DNA from 3 places in the Streptomyces sp. NPDC056987 genome. Region 1 is predicted to be linked to each of the others. Evidence: riboswitches for the same ligand, from Rfam matches in the RefSeq annotation. Region 1 holds a riboswitch; each other region holds the start of a gene.

The links. A riboswitch is a leader RNA that binds a small molecule or an ion and turns the genes downstream of it on or off. The one in region 1 is predicted to bind thiamine pyrophosphate.
Region 2: linked by a shared signal. The riboswitch ahead of ACFTZC_RS23005 (thiamine ABC transporter substrate binding subunit) and the one ahead of thiC (phosphomethylpyrimidine synthase ThiC) in region 1 are both predicted to bind thiamine pyrophosphate.
Region 3: linked by a shared signal. The riboswitch ahead of thiO (glycine oxidase ThiO) and the one ahead of thiC (phosphomethylpyrimidine synthase ThiC) in region 1 are both predicted to bind thiamine pyrophosphate.

Annotation. Positions count from the first base shown of each region.
Region 1 is NZ_JBHURV010000033.1:23,616-29,513, reverse strand. It holds gene ACFTZC_RS30910 (metallophosphoesterase) at 1-39, shown strand, start outside; gene ACFTZC_RS30905 (hypothetical protein) at 190-1,035, shown strand; gene thiC (phosphomethylpyrimidine synthase ThiC) at 1,156-3,096, opposite strand; TPP riboswitch at 3,089-3,233, opposite strand; gene ACFTZC_RS30895 (YibE/F family protein) at 3,326-4,738, shown strand; gene ACFTZC_RS30890 (SsgA family sporulation/cell division regulator) at 4,867-5,301, opposite strand; gene ACFTZC_RS30885 (IclR family transcriptional regulator) at 5,405-5,898, opposite strand, start outside.
Region 2 is NZ_JBHURV010000020.1:73,829-79,726, forward strand. It holds gene pyrH (UMP kinase) at 1-340, shown strand, start outside; gene frr (ribosome recycling factor) at 470-1,027, shown strand; gene ACFTZC_RS22995 (phosphatidate cytidylyltransferase) at 1,027-2,094, shown strand; gene rlmN (23S rRNA (adenine(2503)-C(2))-methyltransferase RlmN) at 2,310-3,416, shown strand; TPP riboswitch at 3,456-3,581, shown strand; gene ACFTZC_RS23005 (thiamine ABC transporter substrate binding subunit) at 3,672-4,796, shown strand; gene ACFTZC_RS23010 (ABC transporter permease) at 4,967-5,898, shown strand, end outside.
Region 3 is NZ_JBHURV010000007.1:5,003-10,900, forward strand. It holds gene thiE (thiamine phosphate synthase) at 1-387, opposite strand, end outside; gene ACFTZC_RS10405 (Rv2175c family DNA-binding protein) at 529-894, opposite strand; gene ACFTZC_RS10410 (NAD(P)/FAD-dependent oxidoreductase) at 995-2,158, opposite strand; gene ACFTZC_RS10415 (hypothetical protein) at 2,302-2,661, opposite strand; TPP riboswitch at 2,711-2,824, shown strand; gene thiO (glycine oxidase ThiO) at 2,822-4,093, shown strand; gene thiS (sulfur carrier protein ThiS) at 4,105-4,305, shown strand; gene ACFTZC_RS10430 (thiazole synthase) at 4,311-5,105, shown strand; gene pknB (Stk1 family PASTA domain-containing Ser/Thr kinase) at 5,254-5,898, shown strand, end outside.

The DNA of each region.
Region 1 (5,898 bases):
GGAAAACTGCTGGTCGTACGGCTTCCGTTGGCCAACTGAATCAATGTAGGACAGGTGTTTTCCGGAAACCCCCTGTTACGGCACGCCAAAACCGCTCTACCATCGGCTTATCCGTAGCAGGCTCTCCTCCGTTTCCGCCGACTGCGGCTCGTTCCACACGGGCGCAACGGCCCTACGGAGTATCGGGGGATGCACATGAAAAGCGCTCCGCACCTGCTGAGCGAGGATCGCGCGGATTTCGAGCGCATCCTCAGCGATGTGCTGCGTAATGCACACGAACGTCCGGACCTCGCCGCCGTCGGGGAGCGGCTCAACGCGGAGCAGTTGCGCACCATGGCGCTGAACGCGACGGGCCGGATCGCCTCCTCCGCGACGGCGGAGTACGAGCACTACGCCAAGATCCGCGAGGAGTCCCGCTCACCGGGCACCACCACGTCCATCCGCGACTCGGTGCTGGCACCCGCGGAGGACGCCACGACGGACTCCGGCGCCGGGCTCACGGCCGTCATCACGGTCCTGGTCCCCATCCTCGGCGGCACCGCGGCGGCGATCTTCCTGCTCGTCGGCTATCTCCTGAAGGCCCTCGACCCGGCGCCCGCGTTCGCGGACAGCATGCTCGCCGTGGGCTGGTTCTTCGCGGCCGTGACCGCGCTCGGCATCCTGGCCGCCGCGATAGGGCTGCTGGTCACCGCGTTGCGCAACAGCTCGACCCAGCTTCCCGCAGACGAGACGGCCGGCGGAGAGCTGCCCGACGAGGTCGCCCGCGCACGCGAGGCGTGGCGCCATGCCCTGCTGGAACGCGGCATCCTGCCCTTCCTGCGGGCCGCCCTGGACGACCCGAGCGCGGACCCGGCGGCGCCGGCCCCGCCTCGTTCGTCCGGTCAGCTCCCCAAGATCGGCTACAGCAGGCCGGACTTCAGCAGCCCCGACGAGGGCTCCTCCGCCGGACAGCGGCCGAACTTCAGCAGCCCGGACTTCAGTGGTCCGGACTTCACCAGCCCCGACTTCGGCGGCCCGGAGCACCGGCCGGAATGACCCCGGCAGGTGGTCCGGGCCGCTCGGTCGCGTCATGACCGACGCCGGACCCGGGGCGGGGCGCGGGGCCCGGCCCTGGGACAGAGATCCGGCCCTCCGAGCGGCCCGGCGCGGGAGCGGTCAGTCGACCAGCGGCAGATAGACCCGGTTGCCGGCCGCGGCGAACTCCTTGGACTTCTCCGCCATGCCCGCCTCGATCTCGTCGGCCGACGCACGGCCCGCAGGGTCCGTGCCGTCCGCACGGTCCGTGCCATCCGTGCCGCCCGTGTCGTGCGCGCCGCTCGCCGGCTCGCCGCCGTGCTTGCGCCGGATGTCCTGCGAGATCTTCATCGAGCAGAACTTGGGCCCGCACATCGAGCAGAAATGAGCCGTCTTCGCCGGCTCCGCCGGCAGCGTCTCGTCATGGAACTCCCGTGCCGTGTCCGGATCGAGCGCCAGGTTGAACTGGTCCTCCCATCGGAACTCGAACCGGGCGTCCGACAGCGCGTCGTCCCACTCCTGCGCCCCCGGGTGGCCCTTCGCGAGATCCGCCGCATGGGCCGCGATCTTGTACGTGATGACGCCCGTCTTCACGTCGTCGCGGTCCGGCAGGCCGAGGTGTTCCTTGGGGGTGACGTAGCAGAGCATCGCCGTCCCCCACCACGCGATCATCGCCGCGCCGATCCCGGAGGTGATGTGGTCGTACGCCGGAGCCACATCGGTGGTCAGCGGGCCGAGCGTGTAGAACGGCGCCTCCTCGCAGATCTCCTGCTGGAGGTCGATGTTCTCCTTGATCTTGTGCATCGGGACATGCCCGGGGCCCTCGATCATCGTCTGTACGTGGTGGCTCTTGGCGATCGAGTTCAGCTCGCCCAGCGTGCGCAACTCGGCGAACTGCGCCTCGTCGTTGGCGTCCGCGATGGAGCCCGGCCGCAGCCCGTCGCCGAGGGAGTACGTCACGTCGTACGCGGCGAGGATCTCGCACAGCTCGTCGAAGTTCTCGTACAGGAACGACTCCTTGTGGTGCGCGAGACACCACGCGGCCATGATGGAACCGCCGCGCGAGACGATGCCGGTCTTGCGGCGGGCCGTGAGCGGCACGTACCGCAGCAGGACACCGGCATGGACCGTCATGTAGTCGACGCCCTGCTCGGCCTGTTCGATCACGGTGTCCTTGTAGATCTCCCAGGTCAGCTCCTCGGCCTTGCCGTCGACCTTTTCGAGCGCCTGGTAGAGCGGCACGGTGCCGATGGGCACGGGGGAGTTGCGCAGCACCCACTCGCGGGTGGTGTGGATGTTGCGCCCGGTGGAGAGGTCCATGACCGTGTCGGCGCCCCAGCGGGTCGCCCATGTCATCTTGTCCACCTCCTCCTCGATGGAGGAGGTGACCGCGGAGTTGCCGATGTTGGCGTTGACCTTCACCAGGAACCGCTTGCCGATGATCATCGGCTCGATCTCCGGGTGGTTGACGTTGGCCGGCAGTACGGCGCGGCCCGCGGCGATCTCCTCGCGGACGGTCTCCGGGGAGACGTTCTCGCGGATCGCGACGTACTCCATCTCCGGCGTGATCTCCCCGCGGCGGGCGTACGCGAGTTGGGTGACGGCGCGGCCCTCGCGGCCCCGGCGGGGCTGGCGCGGCCGACCGGGGAAGACCGCGTCAAGTCCCCGCAGATCGGCCGCCGCTCCGCTCCGTAGCAGCCCTCCGCGCGGGGAAGTGTGCTTGAGCCCGTCGTCCTCGGGTCGCGGTGGCCGGCCCGCGTACTCCTCGGTGTCGCCGCGGCCGATGATCCAGTTCTCCCGCAGCGGCGCGAGTCCGCGGCGCACGTCGGTGACGACCTCGGGGTCGGTGTACGGCCCCGAGGTGTCGTACAGCGTGACGTCCTCGCCGTTGGTGAGGTGGACCTGGCGGACCGGCACCCGGAGATCGGGGCGGGAACCCTCGATGTATCCCTTGTGCCAGCCGATGGGCCGTCCGCCCTCGGTCCCGCCCCGGAGGGCCGGATCCGCGCCGGTGTCCGTGCTGGTGTCCGTGCTGGTGTCCTCCGAGCCGGAGGCAGGCGTGTGTGCGTCCTGAACGGTCATGAGACCTACTCCCTACGCCGGCATTACCCGGTAACAGGTTCAGCGGTCGGCGCAGCGCAGGTGTCCGGGGACTCGTCCCCGGGACTACACGTCAGCGCCCTCTCAGCCCGGTGCTCCGAGCTCCCGCGTGTGCAAAGGTGCCTCCACGCTAGCGTCAGATCGGGCGCGCTGAACAGAGGGCCCCGCGCTTCCTCCGCCTTCTTGCGATGATCGGTCGGTGACACCACCCATGCAGACCCACGAATCGGACGGCCACGCACACGGCCACTCGCACAGTCATGGCCCCGCCGCGCCGGTCTCCCGGCACCTCCGCAAGGTGATCGCGGCGGTGCTGATTCCGTTCGCGGCCGCCGTGGTGGTCGGGCTCGCCGTGCTCTGGCCGGGCGGTGCGCCCGCGCACGAGCGGACGGGTGTGGGCTTCGACCGGCAGACCTTCGACGGCCAGGTGGTCCAGGTCGAGCGGGTCGCCTGCAAGGACGTGAACGCCTCCCAGGTCCCTTCGACCGGTGACACCTCGACGCCGCAGGGCCGCGAGGCGGTGCGGGAGGAGACCGGCGAGTGCAAGAAGGCGACGGTCGAGCTGAAGAGCGGCAAGGAGAAGGGCCACACCTTCATCGAGATCGTCCAGCCGGACGCGCCACGGCAGTTTCACGTGAAACAGGGCGTTGTGGTCGCCTACGCACCGGACGCGCCCCGTGATCTCCAGTACTCGGTGTCCGATGTGGACCGCCAGTTCCCGCTGACGCTGCTGGCGGGGATCTTCGCGATCGCGGTGATCGTGGTGGGGCGGATGCGGGGGGTCATGGCGCTGGTGGCGCTCGTGGTCTCGTTCGCGATCCTGACCCTGTTCATCCTGCCGGCGATCCTCCAGGGCTCGAATCCGCTGGTGGTGGCGGTGGTGGGGGCGAGCGCGATCATGCTGGTCGCGCTGTATCTGTGTCACGGGTTGACGGCCCGCACCTCGGTGGCGGTGCTCGGCACCCTGATCTCGCTGCTGCTGATCGGACTGCTGGGGTCGCTCTTCATCGGCTGGGCGAGCCTGACCGGCAACACCGACGACAGCACGGGGCTGATCCACGGTCTCTACCCAGAGATCGACATGAGCGGTCTCCTGCTCGCCGGCGTGATCATCGGTTCGCTCGGCGTGCTGGACGATGTGACGGTGACGCAGACCTCGGCAGTGTGGGAGCTGCGCCAGGCGGATCCGACGATGGGGCCGCGGGCGCTGTACCGGGCGGGCATCCGGATCGGCCGGGACCACATCGCGTCCGTGGTCAACACACTGGTGCTGGCCTACGCGGGCGCCGCGCTGCCGCTCCTGCTGCTCTTCTCCATCGCGCAGTCGAGCGTGGGGACGGTCGCCAACAGTGAGCTGGTGGCGGAGGAGATCGTACGGACGCTGGTGGGGTCGATCGGTCTGGTCGCGTCGGTGCCGGTGACCACGGCGCTGGCGGCGCTGGTGGTCTCCGCCGACCGGTCCGTCCCGGAGAACCCCCCGGCTCCGTCCACGCAGCCCGCCTCTCCGGGACCGGGCGCGGGACCTGGGGCGGGGCCTGGTCCCGGACCTCTGGAGCCGGGGATGCTGGTGCCTGCCCCGCCCACGCGCGCCCCGGGCAGCAGGGGCCGCCGCCGCAAGAAGTAGGGCGGGCGAGCCTCTCCGGAGCGGCTCCGGAGAGGTCCTGAGCGGCCCGCGGGGCCGCCCGTACCCTTGCGGGGTCCCGTGGACACCCCGGACACCGGAATCACCCGGACGGCCCCCTCAACAAGCCCTCAGCCGGCGTTCTCCTCGGCGAGGATGCGGCCCAGCTCCTCCTCAAGACTGTCCTCGAAGTCGCTGAGCGTGCGCTCCTGGCCGAGCGGAACCAACCGGTCCGTACGGTCCAGGAAGGCCACCAGCGGCGCGGCACTGACCCGGAAGAGCGCGTGGTCGTCGCCGACCTGGAGCCGCATATGGACGTCGGACAGGTCCTCGGGCGTCGTCGGCGAGATGTGCACATCCCCGTCCCCGCTGGGCGTGTTGATGCCGTCGAGCAGCAGCTCGCGGCCGAAAGTCCAGGTCACAGGCGCGTCGCCGGGCAGATGGAACGTCATGCGCACCGCGTACGGATCAGCCACCTTGTAGTGGAGTTCCACCGGGATACGGAACGACAGCTCCTCGGAGACGAGGAAGCTCATCAGGACCTCGGCCTGGACCGACTCGCGCATCGTTGTACTCCGGAGTAGATGGAACAGTGGCTGGGAATGATCCCCGTTGACCCTCTTGACGCCATAGTCCTGTAAGCGCTAGCAGATCACAAGGAGTAATTTTTCAGATACTGATAGAGAGGATTTGCGAGGTCAGCAGGGATCCGATCTCTCTGCGTAACCGCTCGGCCGCCGGAAGCAGTCGTTCCTGTTGACGGAGCGGTATAGAAATGGCCAGCGCGGCCGCGGCGGATCCGACAGTGATCGGCACGGCGGCGCATACCGTCCCGAGCCGGTACTCCTGGCGGGCCACGACCGGTTCCATCCGCCCCAGCGAGTCGAGACGCTCCAGCAGGGTGCTCCGGTCCCGTACCGAGTACGGGGTGAGCGGGCGGACGGGATAGCGGTCCAGGTGGTCCCGGCGGGACGCCTCGTCGAGCTGGCTCAGCAGACACTGGCCGATCGCGTGGGCATGGGCGGTCGCGCGGAAGTCGGCGCGGGCGTCGACCGCGGGGCACGCGGGACTGTCGGCCACGCAGAGGAGGTCCATCTCGCCCTCGTGGTAGACCGCGAAGTACACGGGGACGCCGAGCGCGTCGCGCAGTCGGCCGAGGACCT
Region 2 (5,898 bases), on a different contig from region 1:
CGCGGGTATGGGCATGCCGTACTTCTCCACCGACACCACAGCCGCCCAGCGCGCCCTGGAGATCGACGCCCAGGCGCTGCTGATGGGCAAGAACGGCGTGGACGGGGTGTACGACTCCGACCCCAAGACCAACCCCGACGCGGTCAAGTTCGACGCGCTCGAATACAGCGAGGTCATCGCCGGGGACCTGCGTGTCGCCGACATGACCGCGATCACGCTGTGCCAGGACAACCGGTTGCCGATCCTTGTCTTCGAATTGCTGAAGGAAGGCAATATCGCGCGCGCGGTCAAGGGTGAGAAGATCGGCACACTCGTGAGCGACCAGGGCACCCGGAGCTGATCCCGGGCTGCCCCGCACGGGGAGGATGGACAAAGCCCTGCCGGTCGGACACCGTGCAGGACAAGACGCGACGCAGGTTCCGCCGGCCGGCAAGCATGCCGGGCCCACCAAGACACGCAGGAGCAAGTGGTGATCGAAGAGACCCTCCTCGAGGCCGAGGAGAAGATGGAGAAGGCCGTCCTGGTCGCCAAAGACGACTTCGCCGCGATCCGCACCGGGCGTGCGCATCCGGCGATGTTCAACAAGATCGTGGCGGACTACTACGGTGCCCTCACCCCGATCAACCAGCTCGCCTCGTTCGCCGTACCCGAGGCGCGGATGGCTGTGGTGACCCCGTTCGACAAGAGCGCGCTGCGCAACATCGAGCAGGCCATCCGGGACTCCGACCTCGGCGTCAACCCGAGCAACGACGGCAACATCATCCGGGTGGTGTTCCCCGAGCTGACCCAGGACCGCCGCAAGGAGTTCATCAAGGTCGCCAAGACCAAGGCGGAGGACTCGAGGATCTCGATCCGCGCCGTACGCCGCAAGGCCAAGGAGACGATCGACAAGCTGATCAAGGACGGCGAGGTCGGCGAGGACGAGGGACGCCGCGCCGAGAAGGAGCTCGACGACACCACCGCGAAGTACGTCGCACAGGTGGACGAGCTGCTCAAGCACAAGGAAGCCGAGCTGCTCGAGGTCTGATGAACGACTCTTCCCGGGGGGCCTCGCCGACAGCCGGTTACTGGGGACCGACCGACCAGGGGGCCGCCCCGGCGGGTCCCGCATACGATGAGCATCCCGCACAGCAGACTCGGCCCATGCCCATCGTGCCCGACGAACCCGCGAACGGCGGGGACCAGAATGACGACCGGGGGGCTGCTCGGCCGGGCGGCCCCCTGTTCCGTGACGAGACTCCGCAGGAGCCCATGGCCGTCCCCCCGCCGTCCCCGCCGAAGAAGCGGGCCGGTCGTGATCTGCGTGCGGCCATAGGGGTCGGTGTCGGGCTCGGCGCGGTGGTCGCCGCGTCGCTCTTCATCGTCAAGGCCGTGTTCGTCGGCGTCATCGCGATCGCCGTGGTCGTGGGGCTGTGGGAGCTCACCTCACGGCTCGACGAGAAGAAGGGCATCAAGGCACCACTCGTGCCGCTGGCGGTGGGTGGCGCCGCGATGGTCGTCGCCGGATACGCGCGCGGCGCGGAGGGCGCCTGGGTCGCGATGGCCCTCACCGCGCTCGCCGTGCTGATCTGGCGGATGACGGAGCCGCCCGAGGGTTACCTCAAGGACGTCACCGCAGGGGTCTTCGCCGCGTTCTACGTACCGTTCCTGGCGACCTTCGTCGCGATGATGCTCACGGCGGGAGACGGCTCGCAGCGCGTGCTGATGTTCCTCGTGCTGACCGTCGTCAGCGACACCGGCGCGTACGCCGTCGGCTGGCGCTTCGGTACGCACAAGCTCGCGCCGCGCATCAGCCCCGGCAAGACCTGGGAGGGGCTCGGCGGCGCCGTCACCTTCGCGATGGTGGCCGGCGCGCTCCTGATGGAGTTCCTGATCGACGGCGGTGCCTGGTGGCAGGGGCTGCTGATCGGTCTGGCCGTCGCGGCCAGCGCCACGCTCGGCGACCTCGGCGAGTCCATGATCAAGCGCGACCTGGGGATCAAGGACATGGGCACGCTGCTGCCGGGGCACGGCGGGATCATGGACCGGCTGGACTCGCTGCTGCCCACGGCGCCGGTGGTCTGGCTGCTTCTGGTGCTCTTCGTGGGGTCCTGACGGGCAGGGCCCCGGCAGAGCACAGGGGGCTTCCTGTCAAGGCACACGGGCGGCTGTGGCCGGTACGGCACCGGGCGCCCAGTACGGGGCGCCGGCGGTCGTGGAGCGCGCAGCAGAGGAGGGGGTACGTCGCCCACGGGGCGGCGGCCCCCTTTCCCATGTCACCGCATACGGGGAACGGGCCACGGGGCGCCGTCTGCGACACTGGACGGACCATGCCTGCACCCGGAGAACTCACTTTCGTCGCGCCGCGCGGAGCCAAGAAGCCCCCGCGGCATCTCGCCGACCTCACCCCCGCCGAGCGCCGCGAGGCCGTCGCCGCCATCGGAGAGAAGGCGTTCCGCGCCAAGCAACTGTCGCAGCACTACTTCGCGCGCTACGCGCACGACCCCGAGCAGTGGACCGACATCCCGGCCGCCGCGCGGCAGAAACTCGCGACGGAACTGCTGCCCGACCTGATGTCGGTGGTGCGGCACATCTCGTGCGACGACGACACGACCCGTAAGACGCTCTGGCGGCTGCACGACGGCACCCTCGTCGAGTCCGTGCTGATGCGCTATCCCGACCGGGTCACCATGTGCATCTCGTCGCAGGCAGGCTGCGGGATGAACTGCCCCTTCTGCGCGACCGGCCAGGCCGGTCTGGACCGGAACCTGTCCACCGCGGAGATCGTCCACCAGATCGTCGACGGGATGCGTGCCCTGCGCGACGGTGAGGTCGCCGGCGGCCCTGCGAGACTCTCCAACATCGTCTTCATGGGCATGGGCGAGCCGCTCGCCAACTACAAGCGCGTCGTCGGCGCGATCCGCCGACTCACCGATCCTGAGCCGGACGGTCTGGGTATCTCGCAGCGAGGGATCACCGTCTCGACGGTCGGGTTGGTGCCCGCGATGCTGCGCTTCGCCGACGAGGGCTTCAAGTGCCGGCTCGCGGTCTCCCTGCACGCTCCCGACGACGAACTGCGCGACACCCTGGTGCCGGTCAACACACGCTGGAAGGTGCGGGAGGTGCTGGACGCCGCGTGGGAGTACGCGGAGAAGTCCGGCCGCCGGATCTCCATCGAGTACGCCCTGATTCGCGACATCAACGACCAGGCGTGGCGGGGCGACCGGCTCGGCAGGCTCCTCAAGGGCAAGAGGGTGCACGTCAACCTGATCCCGCTCAACCCCACTCCCGGCTCGAAGTGGACGGCGTCGCGCCCGGAGGACGAGAAGAAGTTCGTCGAGGCGATCGCGGCACACGGCGTACCGGTGACCGTACGCGACACACGGGGCCAGGAGATCGACGGTGCGTGCGGACAGTTGGCCGCCACGGAGCGCTAGTGCGGCCTGGGGGTAACCTTGGCCCGAAACACATTGCATATTTTCCGACAGGGGAGCGCCACAGCGCTGAGAGTGCGGCACATGTCCGTGAGAACGGGCAGCGGCCGCAGACCCTCTGAACCTTGCCCAGGTCATTCTGGGTAGGAAGTTCGGACATCACTCAAGCTGTTGCGCCCTGCCCGGGGACCGGTCCGCGCCAGCGGCCCGCCCCGGGTGGGGCCGCGTCTTCTCCTGGACATCCCAGGAGGAAAACCAGTGGGTACCATCCGTATCCGTACCGGCGCCAGAAGCGCGGCGTCCGCCGCGATCGCCGCGGCGATCGGCGTCGCCACCCTTGCCGCGTGCGGCGGCTCCGACGGCTCCGCGTCGTCCGGCGACGGGGGGAGCGACGGTACGAAGTCCAAGACCGTCACCCTTGTCAGTCACGACTCGTTCAACGCCTCCCCCGCGGTGCTGAAAGAGTTCACCAAGGAGACCGGCTACACCGTCAAGGTCCTGAAGAGCGGTGACGCCGGCGAAGCACTCAACAAGGAGATCCTCACCAAGGGATCACCCCAGGGCGACGTGTTCTTCGGCGTCGACAACACCCTGCTCTCCCGCGCACTCGACAATGGCCTGTTCACTCCGTACGAGGCAAAGGGCCTGGACCGTGTCGACGCGAGCGCGCGGCTCGACAAGGAGAAGCACCGGGTGACACCGGTCGACACCGGCGACATCTGCGTCAACTATGACAAGAAGTACTTCGCGGACAAGAAGCTCGCGCCGCCGCAGTCCTTCGACGACCTGATCAAGCCCCAGTACAAGAACCTCCTCGTCACCGAGAACGCCGCGACGTCCTCGCCCGGTCTCGGCTTCCTCCTGGGCACCGTCGCGCGCTACGGGGAGGAGGGCTGGCAGGACTACTGGAAGAAGCTCAAGGCCAACGGAGTCCAGGTCGTCGACGGCTGGGAGCAGGCGTACAACGAGAGCTTCTCCGGCTCCGCGGGCGGCGAGAAGGCCAAGGGCGACCGGCCGCTGGTCGTCTCGTACGCCTCCAGCCCGCCCGTAGAGGTGCTGTACGCGAAGCCGCAGCCCCAGCAGGCCCCTACGGGGGTCGCCACCGGGACCTGCTTCCGGCAGACCGAGTTCGCCGGGCTGCTCGACGGCGCGAAGAACGAGGCCGGTGGCAAGGCGCTGCTGGACTTCCTGATCAGTGAGAAGTTCCAGGCGGACATGCCGCTGAACATGTTTGTCAATCCGGTGGCCAAGGGCGTCGCTCTCCCCGAGCTCTTCACGAAGTTCGGCGCGACGGTCGACCGGCCCGAGACCGTGGCGCCCGACCGGATCGCCGCCAACCGTGAGCAGTGGATCCAGTCGTGGTCGGCACTCGTAGTGAAGTAACCACCGAGGACGAGGGCTGGGCCGTGGAGGACGGCCGGACCCGGCGGGGCGTCCTGCGACGACGGGGCGGCGAACAGGGCGACGTACGGGGCGGTCTGTTGACCTCTTCGCGGTGCCGGGAGCGGCGGGCGCGGCGGCGCGGGCACGGAGGCGCCGTACGCCTCGCTCTCATGGCCGGGCCCGTCGCTTTCTTCGCCGTCTTCTTCGCCTACCCCGTGGCCGCGATCGTCGGGCGCGGCTTCACGACGGACGGTGCGTGGCAGTTCGGCCGCGTCGGCGACGTACTGAGCCGCCCCGACATCCTCGGCGTCCTCTGGTTCACCACATGGCAGGCGCTCGCCTCCACCGTGCTCACCCTGCTGATCGCCCTGCCGGGCGCCTATGTCTTCGCGCGCTTCGCCTTCCCGGGCAAGCAGCTTCTGCGCGCCGTGGTCACCGTGCCGTTCGTGCTGCCCACTGTCGTCGTCGGCACCGCCTTCCTGGCGCTGCTCGGACGCGGTGGACTCCTCGACGAACTGTGGGGCGTACGGCTCGACACCACTGTCTGGGCGATCCTGCTCGCTCATGTCTTCTTCAACTACGCGGTGGTCGTACGCACCGTGGGCGGCCTGTGGTCGCAGCTCGACCCGCGCCAGGAGGAGGCCGCGCGCGTACTGGGCGCCGGGCGTCTCGCGGCGTGGTGGCGCGTGACGCTGCCCGCGCTCGCTCCGGCCGTCGCGGCCGCCGCGCTGATGGTCTTCCTCTTCACCTTCACCTCTTTTGGCGTCGTGCAGATTCTCGGTGGCCCCGGCTTCGCCACCCTTGAGGTCGAGATCTACCGGCAGACCGCGCAACTCCTCGATCTGCCCACCGCCGCCGTGCTGACGCTGGTGCAGTTCGCGGCGGTCGGCGTGATCCTCGCCGTTCACGCCGGAACCGTACGGAGGCGGGAGACCGCCCTCAGGCTCGTCGACCCCGAGCAGACCGCGCGTCGACCGCGCGGCGCCGGGCAGTGGGTGCTGCTGGGCGGCGTACTCGCGACGGTCGCACTGCTGATCCTGCTGCCGCTGGCGGTGCTCGTAGAGCGCTCCCTCGACGGCCCTGGCGGCTACGGCTTCGCCTA
Region 3 (5,898 bases), on a different contig from region 1:
CACGCCGGGCTCGGCGAGCGCCGCGTCCACCTCGGTGCGCGCGTGGGTGGAGCGGCCGATCAGCGGGGTGGGGCCGAGGATCGCCCGCGCCGCCGGGACGGGCAGGTCGCCCTGGCCGAGGTGGAGCACGTCGGAGCCGATGGCGTGCGCGACGTCGGCGCGGTCGTTCACGGCGAGCAGCCTGCCGTGGCGGCGGCAGGCGTCCGCGAAGACCCGGAGGTGGTCCAGTTCCTCGGCCGCCTCCATGTCCTTGTCGCGGAGCTGGACGATGTCCACGCCGGAGGCCAGCACGGCGTCGAGGAACTCGGGGAGGTCCCCCTGCCGTTTGCGGGCGTCCACGCACAGGTAGAGCCGGGCGTCGGACAGTGCCTCGTGGGGCGTGGGCATGGGAAGGTCCCCCCGTTGGATCCGCGTCCGCAAACCGCATCCGGAACCGCGTCCGGAACCGCTCGCGGAGCTGTGTGTGGAGCTACGTGACTTCCTGGACGGGCGGCGGCGGGCGCCGCCCGTCCCCGGATGATGAGGCCGTCAGACGGCGAGCGCCTGAGCCCGGCGCTTCACCTCCGTACCGCGATTCTCGCTGAGCGCCTGCGCGGGGGTGCCGGGCAGGCTGGGGTCGGGGGTGAAGAGCCACTCAAGCATCTCTTCGTCGGTGAAGTGGTCGTCCCTCAGGAGCGTCAGGGTGCCGGCGAGCCCCTTGACGACCTTGGTGCCGTCGATGAAGGCGGCGGGAACCTGGAGCGTCCTGTTCTCGCCCCGGCGCACGGCGATGAGCTGGCCTTCCTTCACCAACTGCCGCACGCGCGTCACCTCGACACCGAGCATTTCGGCGATATCGGGCAGGTGAAGCCAGGCGGGGACGAGAGCATCGATCTTTGCGTCAATCTCGGTCACAGGACAAGCGTGCCATCCCGGACTGACACCGGGCACCCCGAGCCACCCCGGACGGGGTGGAAACCAGGGCACAACGGACCCGGACCGCCCGCCGGACGGCTCAGCGGACCGCCTTGCGCAGCGGTACCGCCGGGTCGGCCGTCAGCTCCCGGTCGAGGCGCGCGCCCGCCTCGATCAGCTTGCGGCCCTGGGCCAGGTCGCGGGGGCGCCCCACGGCCAGCAGGGCCACCAGGACGCCGTCGCGCAGCCAGACCGCCGACCAGGACGCCCCCGCGGGGTCGCCGCGCCGTACCAGGGTGTCGGCCGCCCCGTGGTGGCCCGCGTACTGGACGAACCGGCCGAACTGCTCCGACCAGAAGTACGGCACCGGATCGTAGACCGGGTCGGTCTCCCCGACGGCCTGCGCGGCGACCGTGAGCGGCCCCTGGAGCGCGTTGTCCCAGTGGTGGACGAGGAGCCGTTCGCCGTAGCGCGCGGACGGGAAGGAGGCGCAGTCACCGACCGCGTACACGTCCGGCAGCGAGGTGCGCAGCCGTTCGTCCGCGGTGATCGAGCCGTCCGCGCCGAGCGCGATGCCGGAGCCCGCGAGCCAGGCCGTCGCGGGCCGTGCGCCGATGCCGACGACCACCGCGTCCGCGGCGAGCCGGCGGCCGTCCGCGAGGATCACCGTGCCCGGCTCGACGGCGGCCACACCGGTGCCCGTCAGCAGTTCGGCGCCGCTCTCCGCGTACCAGTCGGTCATGGGGGCGGCGACCTCGGCGGGCAGGGCGCCCGCGAGGGGCCGGTCGGCCGCCTCCACGACGGTCACCACGCACCCGGCCTCACGGGCGGCGGTGGTGAACTCCGCGCCGATCCAGCCGGCGCCCACGACGACGACCTGCCGCCGCCGCTCCAGTACGGGGCGCAGCCGCACGGCGTCGTCGAGCGTGCGCAGCGGGTGGACCCCGGGCACGCCCTCCGTGCCGGGCAGTACGGCGGGTTCGGCGCCGGTGGCGATGACCAGCACGTCGTACGGGACGGGCCCGGCGGTGGTGTCCAGCTCCCGGTCGGACGGGCGCAGCCCGGTGGCTTCCAGGCCGAGCCTGAGGTCGACGGAGAGGGCCCCGAAGTCGATGTCGAAGGCGGACCCTTCGGCCGTGCCGAGCAGGATCGCCTTGGAGAGCGGGGGCCGGTCGTAGGGCGGGTGGGGTTCCGCGCCGATCAGGGTGATCCGGCCGCCGTATCCCTTCTCGCGCAGGGCGACGGCGGTCCGCACCCCCGCCATGCCCGCGCCGACGACGACCACCCCGGGCTCGTCCGGCCGCCCGTCGCGCGGGTCCCACCCCTCGTGCCCGTCACGTCCGTGTGCCTGCCGCTGTTCGCTCACCCGGTCACCTTAGAGGTCGCGGACAGGTAGGGCGGCGGTGATCAGACAACCACCGGAGCGCCGGCGGGCAGCTCCTCCACGACGCTCGTCCCGCTGCCTTCCCGGGACTCCCACTCCCAGCTCTCCTCCAGCCGGACCCGGCCGTCGGGGAGGTCGACGACGGTGGAGACGCAGTGCCCCGAGGACGTCTCGCCGCCCTGCCTCAACTGGACGTAGCGGAAGTCGAGACGGTCGCCGGTACGCGTTCCCACGAGGTGGCCGCGGACCACGTCGCCGCCTTCGTAGGAGGCCCAGATACGGCCGTCCTCCTCGTGGTAGACGAAGCGGGTACGGGTCCCGACCTGGCCCGGGGCCTGGTCGGCGACGGGTGAGAGGACGAGTCCGTCCAACGAGCGGGCCATGGTGACGCTCCCTTACGACCTGGTGGACGGCGCGTTAGTCTGGCGGTCGACACTACCTCGCGGGAGTCCGGACGCACCGGGCTGAGAGGGAGGCTGGAGCGGCCTCCGACCGTACGAACCTGATCCGGGTCATGCCGGCGAAGGGAGGGGCTGGACGCCCATGCACGCACCCACACGGTCATCGTCCCGCACACCGACATCCCGCACACCGCCATCCCCCACGGGGTACGACGTCCTGGTCGTCGGCGGCGGGATCATCGGTCTGGTCACGGCCTGGCGCGCGGCCCTCCGCGGGCTGCGTACCGCCGTCGCCGACCCGGACCCGGGCGGCGGCGCGGCGGGGGTCGCGGCGGGCATGCTCGCCGCCGTCACCGAGCTGCACCACGGCGAGCAGACCCTGCTCGGGCTCAATCTCGCCTCCGCCGGGCGGTATCCGGCGTTCGTCGCGGAGCTGGAGGAGGCGAGCGGCCGGGACACCGGGTACCGGGCGTGCGGCACGCTCGCGGTGGCCCTGGACTCCGACGACCGAGCGCAGCTCCGCGAACTGCACGCGCTGCAGCGGCGCTCGGGGCTGGCCTCCGAGTGGCTGACGGGGCGCGAGTGCCGGCGTCTGGAGCCGATGCTGGCGCCGGGGGTTCGCGGGGGCCTGCGGGTCGACGGCGACCACCAGATCGACCCGCGCCGGCTCGCGGCGGCGCTCCTCACGGCGTGCGAGCGGGCCGGGGTGGTCTTCCACCGCGCCTGGGCCCGGGAGCTCACCGTCGTACGGGACCGGGCCGCGGGCGCCGTCCTCGCCGACGGCGGCGCGCTCGCCGCGGACCGGGTGGTGCTGGCGGGCGGCAGCCTCAGCGGCAGGCTGGCGGGCGTGCCCCCGGAGGCGGTGCCGCCCGTACGGCCCGTCAAGGGGCAGGTCCTGCGCCTGACGATGCCGCGCCGCCACGGGCCCTTCCTGTCTCGGACGGTACGGGCCGTGGTGCGGGGCGGCCAAGTCTATCTGGTGCCGCGCGAGAACGGCGAGCTGGTCGTCGGCGCGACCAGTGAGGAACTGGGCTGGGACACGACGGTCACGGCGGGCGGGGTGTACGAGCTGCTGCGCGACGCGCACGAGCTGGTGCCCGGCATCACCGAGCTGCCGCTCACCGAGACCCGCGCCGGGCTGCGCCCCGGCTCGCCGGACAACGCGCCGCTGCTCGGGCCGACCGTGCTGCCGGGTCTGTCGCTGGCCACCGGCCACTACCGCAACGGGGTCCTGCTGACGCCGGTCACCGGCGATGTCCTGGCCACGGTCCTGACGACGGGTGAACTCCCGCCCGAGGCGGCGCCCTTCACCCCGCTGCGCTTCTCCGCCGGCGCGTCCGGCACGTCCACCACTCCCGCCACCGCGGCCGCGTCCGGCGCGTCCGCGGCCGCCCCTGTGGAGCAGTCCGCATGAACACCACCGTGATGCATGTCTCCGTCAACGGCGAGCGACGCGAGTTCGCCGCCGCGACCACCCTCGACACCGTCGTCGCGACCCTCACCCCGGCGCGCTCCGGGGTGGCCGCCGCCGTCAACGAGACGGTGGTCCCCCGTACCCGCTGGTCCGGCACCGCGCTCAGCGACGGCGACCGGGTCGAAGTACTCACCGCCGTCCAGGGAGGCTGACGGACATGGCCGACGATCTGCTCACCATCGGCTCCACCACGTTCGCCTCCCGGCTGATCATGGGGACGGGCGGGGCGCCCAGCCTCGATGTCCTCGAACGCTCGCTGATCGCCTCCGGCACCGAACTCACCACGGTCGCGATGCGCCGACTCGACCCCACCGTGCAGGGGTCCGTGCTCTCCGTGCTGGACCGGCTCGGCATCCGCCCGCTGCCCAACACGGCGGGCTGCTTCACCGCCGGCGAGGCCGTCCTCACCGCGCGCCTGGCCCGGGAGGCGCTCGGCACCGAGTGGATCAAGCTGGAGGTCGTCGCGGACGAGCGCACCCTGCTGCCCGACCCGGTGGAGCTGCTGGACGCCGCGGAGACCCTCGTGGACGACGGGTTCACCGTCCTGCCGTACACCAACGACGACCCGGTCCTGGCGGCGAAGCTGGAGGACGTGGGGTGCGCGGCGATCATGCCGCTCGGCTCGCCCATCGGCTCCGGGCTCGGCATCCGCAACCCGCACAACTTCCAGCTCATCGTGGAGCGCGCCGGCGTCCCGGTGATCCTGGACGCGGGCGCGGGCACCGCGTCGGACGCCGCGCTCGCGATGGAGCTGGGGTGCGCCGCGGTGATGCTGGCGTCCGCGGTCACCCGCGCCCAGGAGCCGGTGCTGATGGCCGAGGCGATGCGGCACGCGGTGGCGGCGGGCCGGCTGGCGCGGCGGGCGGGCCGGATCCCGCGCCGCCACTTCGCGGAGGCGTCCTCCCCGGTGGACGGGGTGGCGGCGCTCGACCCGGAGCGGCCCTGCTTCTGAACCGCCCGGCGCGCCACACGCGTACGGGGCCGAGGCGCGTCCGGTGCGTAACGGCGCTCCGGGAGGCCTGTCACAGGTCGGCTTCAGTCGTGCGCCCGCTCCGACCGGGGCTTCGGGAGTGTCGGCGGTGACTCGTAGACTCACCGGCGTGGATACGACCCTTCAGGACCCCATCGTCGGGCAGGTGCTCGACGGCCGTTACCGCGTCGAGGCGCGGATCGCGGTCGGCGGCATGGCCACGGTCTACCGGGCCGTGGACACCCGGCTCGACCGGGTCCTGGCGCTCAAGGTGATGCATCCGGCGCTCGCGGCGGACGTCTCCTTCGTGGAGCGGTTCATCCGCGAGGCCAAGTCGGTGGCGCGGCTGGCGCACCCCAATGTGGTCGCGGTCTTCGACCAGGGCGCGGAGGGCGCGTACGTCTACCTGGCGATGGAGTACGTCGCCGGGTGCACCCTGCGCGATGTCGTACGGGAGCGCGGGGCGCTGCGCCCGCGGGCCGCGCTGGACATCCTGGAGCCGGTGCTCGCCGCGCTCGGCGCCGCGCACCGGGCCGGGTTCGTCCACCGGGACATGAAGCCGGAGAACGTGCTGATAGGGGACGACGGCCGGGTCAAGGTCGCCGACTTCGGGCTGGTCAGGGGCGTCGGGGAGGTGACCAACACCACCGGGACCGTCCTCGGCACGGTCTCGTACCTCGCGCCGGAGCAGATCGAGTACGGCACGTCCGACACCCGCGTCGATGTGTACGCCTGCGGGGTCGTCCTGCACGAGATGCTGACCGGTGCCAAGCCG